Regions from separate parts of the Fundidesulfovibrio soli genome, predicted to be linked through region 2. Evidence: predicted binding sites of a transcription regulator. Region 2 holds the regulator's gene; each other region holds the start of a gene.
The links. The regulator sigma-54, encoded in region 2, starts transcription at its own class of promoters, with help from an activator protein. The targets are predictions, from matches to a motif close to CTGGCACGGNNNNTGCTT.

Region 1 (5,148 bases), on a different contig from region 2:
ACAGAACGGGCGGGCGGGGGCCGACGCCGCTGATGACGATAACGGGGATCTCGGCCAGGGACGGTTCCTGGCGCAGCTTCACATAGAACAGGGTGCCGCCGCGGGCGGGCATGTCCATGTCCAGGGTGATCAGGTCCGGCTTGCTGGCCTGAGTCTTCTCCAGGCCTTCGATGCCGTTCTTGGCGCCGTCGGTCTCGTAGCCGGCTTCCTCAAAGACATCCTTCAGATACGAGATGATCTCGGGATCATCGTCGATGATAAGGATCTTCTTGGCCATAATTACCTCGCAAGTTTCGCGGCGAGGGCCGCAAAATGGTTATTTCAGCTTGCCCAGGGCCTTGACCATCTCCATGGCCACGCCGATGCCGGCCTTGACCTCGGAGTTGGAGACCGCGCCCACGAGGCCCATGGGGCCGATGGGCTTGGCGTTTTCCAGCTTGATGTTCGCCGGAAGATCCGTGAGCTTGTCCAGCAGCTCGATCATCTCCGGGGTGGACATCTTCTTCAAGAGACCCAGCAGAGCGACGAAGCTGTCGCCCATGGCCTCGATGTCCTCGGGGCCGTAGTGCTGGGCCACCTTGGCGCGCACCTCGAGCATGGCCTCGTAGGTGCGGAACACGCCGCGCGCCTCCAGGGTGCCCAGGTAGCGGACCGTGCTGTGCAGGGCGCTCTTCATCATCGGCTCCATGGTGTTCCACATGTCGATGAGGCTTTCGAGCGTATCCATGCACCAGGTCAGGTTTTTAACGTTGACCATGATCTTCTTGACCAGGGGCATCACGTCCTCGAGCTGGAAGGCGTCTTCGACGTCCTTGAACTCGTTGATCATGACATAGAGCGCCTGTTTCATGATCGGATTCAGATCACGAATCAGATCTTCCATGGGCTCCCTGGCCTCACGCATATCAGCCAGCTCGGCTTCTATCTTGCCGAGTTTTTCGAGAATCAGATCCTCTTTGCTGCTCATGTTCCGGTCTCCTAGAAGCCCTTGGGGCGTTTTTTGCCGGCCATGAACATCTGGGGCTCGAGGGGCAGATCCTTACCTTTGAGCATGAGGTTGAAGTAGACCCACTTGAACATCATCTTGCCCCAGTAGTTCATGTAGGACTCTTCCAGCAGGCCGAAGGGACCGACGCCCGGGAACGGATACTTGCCCGGCAGCGGCTCGACCTTGTAGTTGAAGTCGATGAGCGCGGCCTTTTCGTAACCGGTGACGATGAAGCAGTTGGAGTGGCCGTCGAACTCGGGGCGCGGGGCCAGGCCTTCGATGTCGCGGTGCAGGTTCTCCACCAGCACGTCGGCCTCGAAGTGGGTCACGGAGCCGGCCTTGGAGGTCGGCACGTTGGTGGCGTCGCCCAGGATGTACATGTTCTCGTAATCCGGGGACTTCAGGGTGTAGTGGTCGGTCTTGAGGTAGCCCATGGGGTCGCCGATGTCGGAATCGATGATCACCTGGGAGCCGAAGTTGGGCGGAATGGCGACCATCAGGTCGAACTCCACTTCGTCGCCCTTCATGGACTCGACAACGCCGCGCTCGGCGTCGACGGCAGCGATCTCGAAGTTGGGAACGATCTTGATGTTCTTCTCTTCGCAGATCTTGCCCAGGATGGAGGCGGCCACGGGCTTGGTGAACGCGCCGGTGAGCGGGGTCACCAGTTCGATCTCGATGTTGTGGCGGGTGTCCTGAGTGGAGAAGTACCAGTCGGCCAGGAACAGGAACTCCAGAGGAGCCACCGGGCACTTGATGGGCATCTCCGCGATGTTCAGGATCATCTTACCCTTTTCGAAGCGCTGGAGCTTGTGGAAAAGGTCCACCGCGCCGTTGGGGGTGTAGAAGTCGTGGATGTTCTTCTTCCAGCCGTCCATCATGCCTTCGATTTCCTCGGGCATGATCGAGCAGCCGGTGGCCACTACGATCCAGTCGTAGTCATGCTTGCCGTTGGTGGTGGTGACGACCTTGCCAACGGGGTCGATGTTGGTGATCTCCTCGTTGACGAAGTCCACGCCCTTGGGAATGAAGCCGGACAGGGGACGGACGCAGTCCTTGATGTCGTAGACGCCGAAGGGCACGAACAGCCAGCCGGGCTGGTAGTGGTTGACGGTGGAGCGATCGATGATCGTGATCTTCCACTCTTTCTCGTCCAGTTTCTTGCGCATTTTGTTGGCGATTATGCAACCGCCGCAGCCAGCACCAAGAATGAGAAGTTTTTTCATGTCCTGACGGCTCCTATCGTAGTTTGAACCTTAGGTTCTGACTTCAACCTCCAAGCGTCCTTGGAGAGTCCCCTTCCAACGGTTCCCCCTAAAGCAAGGGCCGGGCCAGGACGGGAAACTCCAATTTGTTCCTGAGATATCAGGGTGATAAATTGAAATGCACGCCGAGCCCGCCCCAGCGTGCGCAACATATGTTTACGTGCCCCTCCTCCCAAACAGGACATAGCCCCACCATAGCGTCATCCAAAGGAATTGCAACAATTGTTGACACGTCAATATTTGTTGCACGGGCATCGGCGCGGCAACCGACGCAATACCCTGAAACGGCTGGTAAAACTGGCCTCTGCCGGTTCCGCGGCAAGATGGGGAGAACTTCTGGAAGATGTCGTGGTGTGGCGCATTTGGCTCTGCTTGTGCCGGGGGTGGGTGCGCCAGGCCGGATGGCGGCGGCCAGCTGCCGGGAGGCGGTCAACCGGACGGCCGCCGTAATGCGGTCGAGGGAAGCTGGAGAAGGCAGGAGTTGCAGGAACAGGGTGCACAATGGGTTGAGGCGGCTTGCTTCGGCCGACCCGTTCAAAGCGTGGGAGGTTCAGGGTGCTCGAAAGTTCCAAGGCCCGGGCGGGCCTGCGCCCGCCTCGCAATATGCTGATTCTGCTGGCGGCCCGATCCGAGCTAGCCGACGTAGCCGCCCAGGTTGCTCCGCATCATGCCGGATATCTGGCCGGAGAGATCCGTGCCTTGGTTGCCGTTGAGGTAGTCCAGCAGCGTCAGGCTGGACTGCCCCGAGTAGCTGCGCATGGAGGAGGACGTGGCTTTGCCCAGGTTGAAATCCTTCAGGCTGCCGGAGAGTGAGGCGTTGGAGAACTGTCCGGCCAGGGATTCCATGCTCAGCCGCTGCAGGGTGTCCGAGCACTGGGGCGCGGCGTCGTGGAAGTCCTGGGCGATGCCCGCGGCGACCTCCTTGAAGGCCTCCGGGTCGCTTTTCTCCAACTGGGAGAGTTTGCTGAGCAGCGAGGCGATCTGGGAGATGCTGGCCGCCGAGATGGACGAGGACGAACCGTCTGAGGACTGGCCCCCCAACGCGGTAATGGAATCCGACGAGGAAGCGCCGGACATGCCGTCGGCCTTGTTGGGGTCGAGGTAGCCCATCTGCGCGATGAGATTCTGTCTGCTGATGCTGGAAACGGCCATGGAGTGTCCCCTTTTTGCCGGTAGTCCCCATGCGAAGCACTATCCGTTCCACGGCAGTTAAACAACAATATTTCAGCATGTTAGCGAAACGCGCGGCGGAATTTTCCCACCGTTCCGCCCAGCGGACCTGAAGATCAAGAAGCCTCCGGCGGCCAAAGGACGAAGTCCTGCCTTCGGCCCTCTGGACTCCCATGCGGCTTCGCGCCGAAGCGGCTACATCAGGTTGTATTCCGATATCTTGCGGTAGAGCGTCTTTCGGCTGATCCCCAGGGTCTGCGCCGCCAGGGAGCGGTTGCCGCTGTGCAGCTGCAGCACGCGCTCGATGTGCGTGCGCTCCATGGAGTCAAGCGTGAGCCCGCTCTGTGATTCGGGCACCCGCTTGTCCAGCAGCTCGCGCGGCAGGGCGTGCTCGGTGATGAGCCCGTTCTCGGCCAGGATCATCCCGCGCTCGATCACGTTGCGCAGCTCCCGGATGTTGCCCGGCCAGGAGTAGTTGAGCAGGCAGCGCATGGCGCCCTCCGTCATGGTGCAGGCCCCCTGCCCCGTGGCCAGTCGGCTCAGGAAGTACTCCACCAGCAGGGGGATGTCCTCCTTGCGCTCGCACAGCGGAGGGATGTGGATGTTGAAGACGTTGATGCGGTGGAAAAGCGCCTCGTGGAAGCGCCCGGCCTCCACCTCGGCCTGGAGGTTGCGGTTGGTGGCGAAGAGCAGGCGGATGTCCGCGCGGCGCTCGTCCTTCTCGCCCACGCGGCGGTAGCTCTTGCTCTCTATCACACGCAGCAGCGAGCCCTGGACCTCGATGGGCAGCTCCCCGATCTCGTCCAGGAAGAGCGTGCCCTGGTGGGCGAATGTCATCAGGCCTTCCTGGCTCTCGGTGGCGCCGGTGAACGCGCCGCGAAGGTGGCCGAACAGCTCGCTGCGGGCCAACTCCTTCTGCAGCGTGGCGCAGTTCTTGATGATCAGGGGCTTGGTGTTGCGCTTGCTCACGGAATGCAGGGCGTGGGCCACCACGTCCTTGCCGACGCCGGATTCGCCAGTGATGAGCACGGGCACGTCCGTGGGGGCCACCTTGTCGATGAGGAAGCGGATCTGCTTCACCCCCTGGGAGAGCCCCACCAGGGAGGGCGGCTGCACGCTCATCTGGGAGTGCTTGAGGCTGCGGTTCTCCCGCCCCATGCACACGCGCTGCCAGGCGCGCTCCACCACGATCTCCACCTGATCGAGCTTGAAGGGCTTTGTGATGTAGTCGTAGGCGCCGTGCTTCATGGCCTCCACGGCGCTGTCGATATTGCCGTGGCCCGTGAGGATGATGACCTCAACGTCCGGGATCAGCCGCCGGAACTCCACCAGGAGCTCCAGCCCGTCGGCGTCGGGCAGGCGCAGGTCCAGCACCACCACGTCGAACTGCTGCTTGCGCAACATCTCGCGGGCCTGCTTGCCTGAACCGGCCGTGTGGATGAACCGGTCGGGTGTGGAAAGCTCCTTCTTGAAGAGCTTGGAGAGGGACTGCTCGTCGTCCACGACCAGCACGCTATAGGGGTTATTCACAGTGCGCTTCCGGGTTGGCGGGGAGCCTGACGATGAAGCGGGAGCCCTTGCCCTGCTCGCTGAACACCAGAATTTCCCCGCAATGTTCCTTCACGATCCCGTAGCAGGTGGAGAGGCCGATGCCCACCCCCTTGCCCACGGGCTTTGTGGTGAAGAAGGGTTCGAACAACTTGTCCAGATTTTCCATTGGGATGC
Region 2 (5,148 bases):
TCTACGAAGTGCCCCTGAAGCTCTACGCCGAAGGCGTGGACCAGAAGATCGCCATCCTGCTGCGCCTGCCCGCCAAGAACGCCGAGCTGCGCCCCTGGGAGGAGCTGACCCACGCCCTGGCCAACCCCAAGGGCGAGGTGTCCATCGGCATCGTGGGCAAGTATGTGGACCTCAAGGAGGCCTACAAGAGCCTGCACGAGGCCCTGATCCACGGCGGTGTGGCCAACAACTGCCGCGCCAACCTGGTCTACGTGAACTCAGAGGAGATCACCCAGGAGAACGTGGTGGAGCGCCTGGGCGAGCTGGACGCTGTGCTCGTGCCCGGCGGCTTCGGATCGCGCGGGGTGGAGGGCAAGATCATCGCCATCCGCTACGCCCGCGAGAACAAGGTGCCCTTCTTCGGCATCTGCCTTGGCATGCAGCTGGCCTGCATCGAGTTCGCGCGCAACGTCCTGGGGCTCACGGAGGCCAACTCCGAGGAGTTCAACCGCTTGAACCCCGACCCCATCATCTACCTGATGCGCGAGTGGTACGACTTCCGCACCAAGAAGCTGGAGCGCCGCGACGCCGACTCCGAGATGGGCGGCACCATGCGCCTGGGGGCCTACCCCTGCGTGGTCAAGCCCGAGACCAAGGCCATGGAGGCCTACGGCAAGCCCCAGATCGAGGAGCGCCACCGCCACCGCTACGAGTTCAACAAGGCCTACTACGCGCGCATGGAGGAGAAGGGCATGGTCTTCTCCGGCCTGTCGCCCGACGAATCCCTGGTGGAAATGGTGGAGCTGCCCGAGCATCCGTGGTTCCTGGGCTGCCAGTTCCATCCCGAGTTCCACTCCAGCCCCATGAAGCCGCATCCGCTCTTCAGGGAATTCATCCGCGCGGCCAAGGCCCGCCGCAAAGCTTGATGAGGAGGCGCGCCCGGCCCGGCTTGACGAGCCGGGCGCTCCGCCTTGCCAGGGACGCGCGCATCCTGGTCCTGGATGTGGACGGGGTGCTCACCGACAACGGGGTGCTCTACGACGCGGACGGCCTCGTGCTGAAGCGCTTCAGCGTGCTCGACGGCCTGGGCATCAAGCTCTTGCAGCATGCGGGCGTTGAAGTTGCTGTGATCAGCGGCCTGGACAACGCCCAGGCCCGCCGCCGCCTCAAGGAGCTCGGAGTGGCCGAATTCAACGGCGGCCACAGGCGCAAGCTCCCCATCCTGGAGGATATGCTGCGCGTCCGAGGACTTGAGTTCCGCCATGTGGCCTACATGGGCGACGACCTGCTGGACCTGCCGGTCATGGCCAAGGTGGGCCTGCCCATGGCTCCGGCCGATGCCCAGCCCGAGGCCCTGCGCCGGGCGGCCTGGATATCGCGCAGGCCCGGCGGGGGCGGCGCGGTGCGCGAGGCGGTGCGCCTGCTGCTGACCGCCAGGGGCGCGAACCTGACCCCGCAGGAGGATTGATCCCCAGGACATCTTGCGTGAAGCCAGGAATTAGTGCATAAGCAGCCTTCGCGGCGGATATTCGGCATTTTTCTTGCTAGCCGTCATATTCCGTACCGAGGAGGAAACCCGGCCGATGGCCCTGGAGCTCAGACAGCAACTCAAACTCTCTCAGCAGCTGGTGATGACCCCCCAGCTGCAGCAGGCTATCAAGCTGTTGCAGTTGTCCCGACTGGAACTGATGGAGACCGTGCAGCAGGAGCTGCTCGAGAACCCGCTGCTGGAAGAGGTGCTTGTCGAGGATGAGCGTCCCGCCCCGACCATAGCCGAGGATTCCCATTCCCCCGACGCCACCACCGATGAAGGCGCCATGCAGCGCGAGCTGCTCAAGACCGCCGAGTGGGACGACTACATCGGCGACTTCGCCTCCACCTCCCGCCAGGCCACGGTGCGCGAGTACGAGGCCCCGGAAGAGGGCTTCTCCTTCGAGGCCAGGCTGACCTCCAAGACCTCCCTTGAGGGGCACCTCTCCTGGCAGATCAATCTTTCCGAATTCACCCAGCAGGAGCGGGCCGTGGCCGACGCCATCGTCGGCAATCTGGATCATATGGGCTATTTCCGCTCCTCCCTTGAGGAGATCGCCCAGGAGACCGGCGCGGACGAGCCCCTGGTGGAATCCGTGCTCCACAAGCTGCAGCGCTTCGACCCCGTGGGCGTTGCTGCCCGCACCCCGCAGGAGTGCCTGCTGGTGCAGCTGGAGGTCTATGGCTACACGGACCCCATCCTGCTCGAGATCGTGAGCGACCACCTCGAAGACCTGGAGAAGAAGCGCTACAAGCCCCTGGCCAAGAAGTTCAAGCTGAGCCTGGAGGATATCAGGCAATACCTCGATATCATTCAATCGCTGGACCCAATGCCCGGCTCGCACTTCAGCTCTTCCGAGCCGGTGTACGTGAACCCGGACGCCTTCGTGTACAAGTACGGGGACGACTTCATCATCGTGCTCAACGAAGATGGGTTGCCCAAGCTCCAACTGTCTCCCTACTACATGGAGGACATGAGCCGCGGCAGCGGCGCCTCGGGCTCCGACAAGGACTACCTCCAGGACAAGATGCGCTCCGCCCAGTGGCTGATGAAGAGCCTCTATCAACGCCAGCGGACCCTGTTCAAGGTGCTGGAGAGTATCGTTAAATTTCAGAGAGGCTTTTTCGAGCACGGCGTGACCAAGCTCAAACCCTTGATCCTCAAGGACGTGGCCGACGACATCGGCATGCACGAGTCCACCGTGAGCCGCATCACCACGAGCAAGTACGTAGCCACTCCGCACGGGATCTACGAACTCAAATTCTTCTTCAACTCCTCACTGGAACTCGACGACGGCACCTCCGTCGGCTCCGAGTCGGTCAAGGCGCTCATCAAGCAGCTCATCGCCACCGAGGACTCCAAGAAGACCATCAGCGACGAGCAGATCGCCGAGATTCTCAAACAGAAGTTGCAAGTCAACATCGCACGCCGTACTGTGGCAAAGTACAGAATGGCCATGGGGATCGAATCGTCGTCCAAACGCAAGGAAATTCTCTAAAACCCCGCATCCCCATGCGGTAAGACCTTGGAGGCTCTATGAACATCGCATTCCACTTCAAGAATTTTGAACCTTCTCCCGGCCTGCGCGAATACGCCAGCAAGCGTTTCGAGAAGCTTTCCAAATACATGAGCAACGCCGACAACGCCGAGATGGTCGTCACCCTGATGGTCGAGAAGACCCGCCAGATCATCGACGTGTTGCTGGACGCCGACGTCATGCACATCTCCGCCCATGAGCGCTCCGACGACATGTACTCCACCGTGGACCTCATCACCGACAAGCTCGAAGCGCAGATCCGCAAGATGCGCGAGAAGATGAAGGACCGCCGCAAGCAGCCCGAGGCCCCCGTGACCATGGGCGTGGTCAGCTTCGACGAAGCGGGCAAGGTCAACGCCATCGAGGAGTCCGATAAGTACAACCCCAAGCCCATGAGCGTTGACGAGGCCGCCGAGCAGGTCACCGCCATGAAGTTCGAGTTCCTGGTGTTCCAGAACGCCGACACGGACCGCATCAACGTGATCTACAAGCGCAAGAACGGCGACTTCGGCCTGATCGACCCTGGAGTATCCAACTGATGCGCCTGGGCGAGTACCTCCGCAAGGACTTCGTGCTCGACAGCCTCGCAGCCGACAGCAAGCCCGACGTGCTCGCCGAGCTCGTGGCCCCGGTGGCGCAGGCCTTCCCGGACATCGACGCGCAGAAGGCCCTGCGGGTCCTGCTGGACCGCGAGAGCCTGGGCACCACCGGAATAGGCGACGCTGTGGCCATCCCCCACGGTAAGATGGACTCCCTCAAGGAGATCGTCATCGTGGCCGGACGCAGCAACGGCGGGGTCGACTTCGAAGCCCTGGATCACAAGCCCTGCCGCATCTTCTTCCTGGTGCTGGCGCCCGAACACGTTGCGGGAATGCATCTGCGCATCCTGGCGCAGATTTCGCGCCTGCTCTCGGACGAGAGCTTCCGGGGGGCATTCCTCGACGCCCCGGACAGGGAGAGCCTCTGGCGGGTGCTCACCAGCCACGCCTGATAAGCGTCATGTACTTGCGCCGGTAATCTGCTACTGTCCGTCCCCGCCGCGCCCCGAGCGCGGCGGGGACTTCCACATTCACAAGGAGCGTGCCGCTATGGACTCCGGCGCGAACAGGCTTTCCGTGGTGGTTATCACCGGGCTGTCCGGGTCTGGAAAATCCACCGCCATCAACGTTTTCGAAGACATGGGCTACTTCTGCGTGGACGGCCTGCCCGCCATGCTCATACCCAAGCTCGTCACCCTCTTCGATGAACAGTCCGCGCACCGCTACCGGGGCCTTGCCCTGGGCATGGACGTGCGCCAGGCGGATTTCGACTCCGACTGGCTGGACGCCCTCGAAACCCTCAAGGCTTCCGGCAACCCGCCGCAGATCATCTTCACCGAGGCCTCCACTCGGGAGATCATGCGCCGCTACGCCACCACCCGCCGCCCGCATCCCTTCGAGTCCGAAGGCTACGGGCTGGGCGAGGCCGTGGAGGAGGAACGCCGCCGCATGGCAACCCTGCGGGAGGCAGCCGACCTGGTGATGGACACCACCGACTTCTCCATCCACGACCTGCGCCGCCAGCTCCACGAAAAATGGATGTTCCTGGAGGGCAAGGGGCCGGACATGAAGGTGCACATCATGAGCTTCGGGTTTAAATACGGCCTCCCAACCGAATCCGACCTGCTCTTCGACCTGCGCTTCCTGCCCAACCCCTATTTCGAGCCCTCGCTCAAGGAGATGTCCGGCAAGGATGCCCCCGTGGCCGACTACGTGCTCAAATCCGAGGAGGGCAGCCTCTTCCTGCCCAAGTTCCTCGACTTCCTCTCCGGCTTGATCCCCCTCTACGCCAAGGAAGGCCGCTACCGGCTGACCATCGCCCTGGGCTGCACCGGCGGCAGGCACCGCTCCGTGGCCACGGCCGAGGCCCTCTTTGACACATTGCGGAAGGAGGGATACACCGTCTCCCTGGAACACCGGCATATCGAAAAAGGCTGACAGACCAACGATGAGCGATACTTCTACCGTCCCCGCCGCCGTAGGCGTGGTCATCGTGACCCACACCGACTACGGGCAGAAACTCCTGGCCGCGGCGGAAATGATCCTGGGGCAACAGCAGCACG
Region 3 (5,148 bases), on a different contig from region 2:
TTGGCCAGGTTGTTGGCCATGGTGTCTATCTGGGTCTGCATGGCCACCATGCCGGTGGTGGCCGTATAGAGAGAGCGCATCATACGCCTGATCCCCCTTACCTGGTTTCGCCGACCTTGGCGGTGGCGTTCTGGTCCATTTCCTGCGTGCTGCTGATGATCTTGGCGTAGGCCTCGAAGGAGCGCTGGGCCTCGATCATGGCCACCATTTCCCCGACCACGTTGACGTTGGGCTTTTCGATGTAGCCCTGGTTGATGCCCGTCTTGCCCGCCTCGATGGCCCGGGTCACGGGCTGGGCGTTGTCGGGGCCCGCGAACATGCTCTGGCCGTACTTCTTGAGCTGCTTGGGGTCGGCCACGTCCACGATGTCGATGGCCCCCACGATGTCGCCGTCCACGGAGACCTGGCCGTCGCGGGTGATGGTGACGGTCTTGCCCTCGCCCAGGGTCACCGGGCCGGACTGGCCCAGCACGGGGTAGCCCTGGTTGGTCACCAGCATGCCCTGGTTGTTGCGGTAGAACTGGCCGTTGCGGGTGAGGAACTGGCCTTCGGGGGTCTGCACCCGGAAGAAGCCGGGGCCGGTGATGGCCAGGTCGAGGGGGTTGCCGGTGGCCTCCAGCCCGCCCTGGGTCATGTCCAGAGTCTGCTCGGCCAGCCGGGGCTTGGCCACCAGGATGGGCCTGGGCAGCAGGTTCTTCTCCTGCAGGTCGTTGCGGGCGTCCGGGCTGAAGTCGGAGGCCATGCGCTGGAACACGTCCTGGAAGGAGACCTTGTCGGCCTTGTACCCGGCGGTGTTCGCGTTCGCCAAATTGTTGGCGATCAGGTTGAGGCGCGTTTCGTTGCTCAAGGCCCCGAACAGCGCGCTGATTGTGCTTTGTTGCATGGCGGCGGTCCTCCTCGCGCCAAGACACAGCATGAAGCGTGCCATACGCGAGGAAGAACGCCGACGGGGAGGACACAGCCGCGTCCGCGGATTGCCCGTTGAAGCCGGAACGTTTGCGGGGTAAGGCAACTGAAGGCGGTCTCCGCCCTCAGGAACTCCACTCCATCCAGGCGGTCGAACCTTGCTCCCGGCTTACCTCTCCAAGAACAAGCAGATCATCAACACCTGCATGCTCGTGGGCGCGCTGGTGGGCGGCGGCCATCTGCACCCTCTGGTGGACAGCCTCCTGTTCTACCTGATCATCTTCGGGGTGGCGCTGTTCAGCTTCGCACGCAACGCCTTCCTGAACGTGATGCTCGTGGCCAGCTCCCTGTCCTATGCGCTGGCTTGGTTCAAGGGCTTCCACGACGTGGACTTCAACCTGATGTTCTGCATCTCCGGGTTGCTGTGCCTGATCTACGGCATCAGCTCCACGGTGCGCTTCGTGCTGACCTCCAAGGAGGTCAGCAAGGCGGAGATCTTCGCGCTGGTGAACTGCTACCTGACAATGGGATTCTTCTGGGCGCTGCTCTATACCCTGGTGGAGGGCGTCCACCCGGGATCGTTCACCCTCCCCATCCAGCTGGACCGCATCATGGACGGGATGATCTATTTCAGCTTCGCCACCATGACCACCGTGGGGTACGGCGATATGGCCCCGCGCACCCTTCTGGCTCAGCGCCTCGCCATAACCCAGGCCATCTTCGGGCAGTTCTACTTCGCCCTTGTGGTGGCCTACCTGATCAATCGCCTGTTCCAGGAAAAGAGGGACGTGAGCGAGTGATCCGCCGTCCAAAAGTCCCCAACCTGCCCGATTTTGCTTGACAGACCGCCCCTAACGCATAATATGTCGTCTTTGCGAGCGGGTGTAGCTCAGTTGGTAGAGTACAAGCTTCCCAAGCTTGGTGTCGCGAGTTCGAATCTCGTCGCCCGCTCCAAATAAATCCTCATGACGCCTGGGCCGGAAGGCCTTCGCGATTACAGGGGTGGGCCATTCGGTTCGGTCCACTTTTTTTTTGCTATGAACACAGACAACACCAAAGTGCTCTCCAGAATTAAGGAATTGGCCGATCCATTCGTGGAAAGCCTCGGCCTGTCCCTCTGGGGCATGGAGTTCGCCGGTGGCGAAGGCCGCCCCACCCTGCGCCTGTTCATCGACGGCCCGGACGGCGTCGACGTGGAGCACTGCGCATCGGTGAGCCGCCAGCTGGGCGCGGCCCTCGAAGTGGAGGACCTCATTCCCGGGGCCTACCACCTTGAGGTCTCCTCCCCCGGGCTGAGCAGGCGCTTCTTTGAACTTTCCCAGCTGCCGCCCTACATCGGGCAGGAGTTGGACATCACCCTGGCCGTCCCTCACGGGGGCCGCAAGCGCTACAAGGGGACTTTCGACTCCCTCGACGGCGACGTCCTCAACATGACGTGCGAGGGCGCGTCCGTCTCCTTCCCTTGGAGCGCGGTGGCCAAAGCCAAACTGGTCTTCACTTTCGAGACACCCGAAGAGAGCAAGGCCAGGGCGAAAAAGACTTCCAAGGCAGACAAAGCCGCCGAGCGCCACTAGGCGCCGGGGCACCGGAGGACCGTACATGGGCATGGAGCTTCGCAAGGCCATCGACCAGATCAGCAAGGACCGCGGCATCGACCGCGATCTGCTCATCGACACTCTCGAGGAAGCCGTACGTTCCTCGGTCGCCCGCAAGTTCGGCGACCACATGGATATCGAGGTCAGCTACAACGACGAGGCCGGCGAGATCGAGGTGTTCCAGTTCAAGATCGTCGTCGACGAGGTGGAAGACCCCCTCTCCGAGATCGACCTGGAGGCCGCCCGCGAGGTCGACCCCAATGTTCAGATGGACGACGAGCTGGGCTTCAAGCTCAAGGTCGAGGACCTGGGACGCATCGCGGCCCAGTCCGCCAAGCAGGTGATCATCCAGCGCATGCGCGACGCCGAGCAGGAGATCATCTACGAGGAATACAAGGACCGCAAGGGCGAGATCGTCTCCGGCATCGTGCAGCGGCGCGACCGCGGCGGCTGGATCATCAACCTGGGCCGCACCGAGGCCATGCTCCCCAAAGAGGAGCAGATCCCGCGCGAGCGCTACAAGCGCGGCGACAGGGTCCAGGCCTTCATCATCGAAGTGCTGCCCAGCGGACGCGGACCCCAGATCATCATCTCCCGCACCCACCCGGACTACATGGCCGCCCTGTTCAAGCGCGAAGTGCCCGAAGTCTCCGACGGCACGGTGCGCATCCTGGGCGTGGCGCGCGACCCCGGCTCCCGGGCCAAGGTGGCCGTCTCCTCCAAGGACCGCGACGTGGATCCGGTGGGCGCCTGCGTCGGCGTGCGCGGCTCGCGCATCCAGAACATCGTGCAGGAGCTGCACGGCGAGCGCATCGACATCGTGGTCTGGCACCCCGAAATCGCCACCTACGCGGCCAACGCCCTCTCTCCGGCGCGCATCACCCGCATCATGGTGGACGAGGACGAGAAGACCCTCGAAGTGGTGGTGCCCGACGACCAGCTGACCCTGGCCATCGGCCGCAAGGGCCAGAACGTCAAGCTGGCGGCCAAGCTGCTGGGCTGGAAGATCGACATCTTTACCGACTCCCGCTACGCGGAGCTCAACGTGGCGCGCAAGGGCATGGAACAGCTTGCCAGCGTGGCCGAGATGAGCATGGAGAATTTCCTCTCCGCGGGCTTCGACACCGTGGCCATGCTGGCCGAAGCCGCCGACGAGGAGTTGGACCGTATCGAGGGGATGACCCCCACCAAGCGCGACCACCTGCGCGCCGCCATCAGGCTCCTGCTGCCCGCGCAGCCCAAGCCCGAAGAGGCGGAGGAAGACGGCCCCGAGGGCGAAGAGATGCCCCGGGAAACGGCGGAAAATGCCGGGAATGACGAACAGAACGACTGATGCGATACGGGGGCCCGTGCGCACGTGCATCGTGTGCCGAGGGCGGTTCCCGAAAAAAGAGCTCACCCGCCACGTGTGGCGAGGTGAATGGACGCCCGATGAGGCGTATATCCAGCCCGGAAGGGGCTACTACTGTTGCGCCGGGGACGCCTGCAAGGCGAAATTCCCCAAGCGCGCCGCCGCCGTGAGGAAAGGCAAGGGGGAAGGCAAACGTGACGAAGCTTAGGGTCCGCGACCTCGCCAAGGAGCTGAGGGTCAGCAACAAGGACATCTATCAAGCCCTGAGGGAGCTCGACATCCGGGCGGCCAGCGATATGGCCACCCTGGAAGACGACCAGGTCGCCCTGGTGCGCTCCAAGATCAAGCATGGCCTCGCCAAATCGGAGGTGGTCCAGAGCCAGTCCCAGCCGGGAGTGGTTGTGCGCCGCCGCCGCGCCAGCGCGCCCGGAAGCGAGGAAGCCCACGCCGAAGCCCCCGCCGCCCAGCAAGCCGCAGCGCCCGTCGAGCAGGCTCCCGCCTCCGAGGCGCCGGCAGCCGAGACCGTGGAGGAAGCCGCCCCCAGGCAGCCCCGCGAGCCCCGGCCCCGCCGCCGCCTGAGCGAAACCCCGCCGGCCAGGATCATTTCCCAGCCCGAGGCCGAGCCCGAGCCGGAAGAGATGCCCGTGGTGCACGAGCACGAATTCGCCAAGCCCGTGGAGACCGAGGCCCAGAAGCCCGTCGCCCCGGTCGTGGCCGAAACCGTGGTCGAGGCAGCGCCCGAGGCGCCGGCCCCGCAGGCCGAGGAGCCTGCCCAGGTTCAGGAGCCCACCGCAGGAGAGCCGGCTGCCGCCGCTCCCGAAGCCGAGGCCCCCAAGGCCGAGGAAGGCCAGGCCCCTGCCGCCGAGCAGGAGAAAAAGGTCAAGAAGCCCAAGCGGGAAGTGCCCATCGGCCCGCAGGTGCGCATCATTTCCATGCCCGAACCCCGCGCGCCGGAACCGCAGCGCCCCTCGGGCCCCCGCCCCGGCGGACCCGGCGGTTATCAGCCCCGCCCCGGCGGTCCCGGAGGACCCGGCGGCCCCGGCCGTCCTGCTGGGCCCGGTGGCTATCCGCAGCGTCCCGGCGGACCTGGCCGTCCCGGCGGTCCTGGCGGCCCCGGCGGACCCGGCGGTCCCCGCCCGCCCTTCGGCGCGCGCCCCGGCGCACCCGGAACCGACGCCAAGCCCGCCCCCCCGACCGAGGCCGAAAGCCGCGACTCCAAGCGCCGCAAGGATAAGCGCGTGGTCGAGTTCGGCGCCGGTACGGCGGAGGACGGACGCGGCGGTCGCGGCGGCAAGA

Region 1: the regulator sigma-54 is predicted to act here: its motif matches at 2,306-2,323, upstream of sqr (type III sulfide quinone reductase, selenoprotein subtype).
Region 3: the regulator sigma-54 is predicted to act here: its motif matches at 911-928, upstream of flgF (flagellar basal-body rod protein FlgF).

Annotation. Positions count from the first base shown of each region.
Region 1 covers NZ_JAKZKW010000019.1:48,171-53,318, forward strand. Annotated here, with positions in the region: gene MLE18_RS14450 (response regulator) at 1-277, opposite strand, end outside; gene MLE18_RS14455 (DUF1641 domain-containing protein) at 317-967, opposite strand; gene sqr (type III sulfide quinone reductase, selenoprotein subtype) at 979-2,214, opposite strand; gene MLE18_RS14465 (hypothetical protein) at 2,887-3,405, opposite strand; gene MLE18_RS14470 (sigma-54-dependent transcriptional regulator) at 3,619-4,953, opposite strand; gene MLE18_RS14475 (ATP-binding protein) at 4,946-5,148, opposite strand, start outside.
Region 2 covers NZ_JAKZKW010000001.1:319,811-324,958, reverse strand. Annotated here, with positions in the region: gene MLE18_RS01580 (CTP synthase) at 1-905, shown strand, start outside; gene MLE18_RS01575 (KdsC family phosphatase) at 905-1,447, shown strand; gene rpoN (RNA polymerase factor sigma-54) at 1,563-3,008, shown strand; gene hpf (ribosome hibernation-promoting factor, HPF/YfiA family) at 3,047-3,586, shown strand; gene MLE18_RS01560 (PTS sugar transporter subunit IIA) at 3,586-4,038, shown strand; gene rapZ (RNase adapter RapZ) at 4,136-5,023, shown strand; gene MLE18_RS01550 (PTS sugar transporter subunit IIA) at 5,034-5,148, shown strand, end outside.
Region 3 covers NZ_JAKZKW010000002.1:178,293-183,440, reverse strand. Annotated here, with positions in the region: gene flgG (flagellar basal-body rod protein FlgG) at 1-83, opposite strand, end outside; gene flgF (flagellar basal-body rod protein FlgF) at 98-883, opposite strand; gene MLE18_RS04640 (potassium channel family protein) at 1,065-1,706, shown strand; tRNA gene MLE18_RS04635 (tRNA-Gly) at 1,785-1,860, shown strand; gene MLE18_RS04630 (ribosome maturation factor RimP) at 2,001-2,480, shown strand; gene nusA (transcription termination factor NusA) at 2,506-3,834, shown strand; gene MLE18_RS04620 (YlxR family protein) at 3,806-4,060, shown strand; gene infB (translation initiation factor IF-2) at 4,047-5,148, shown strand, end outside.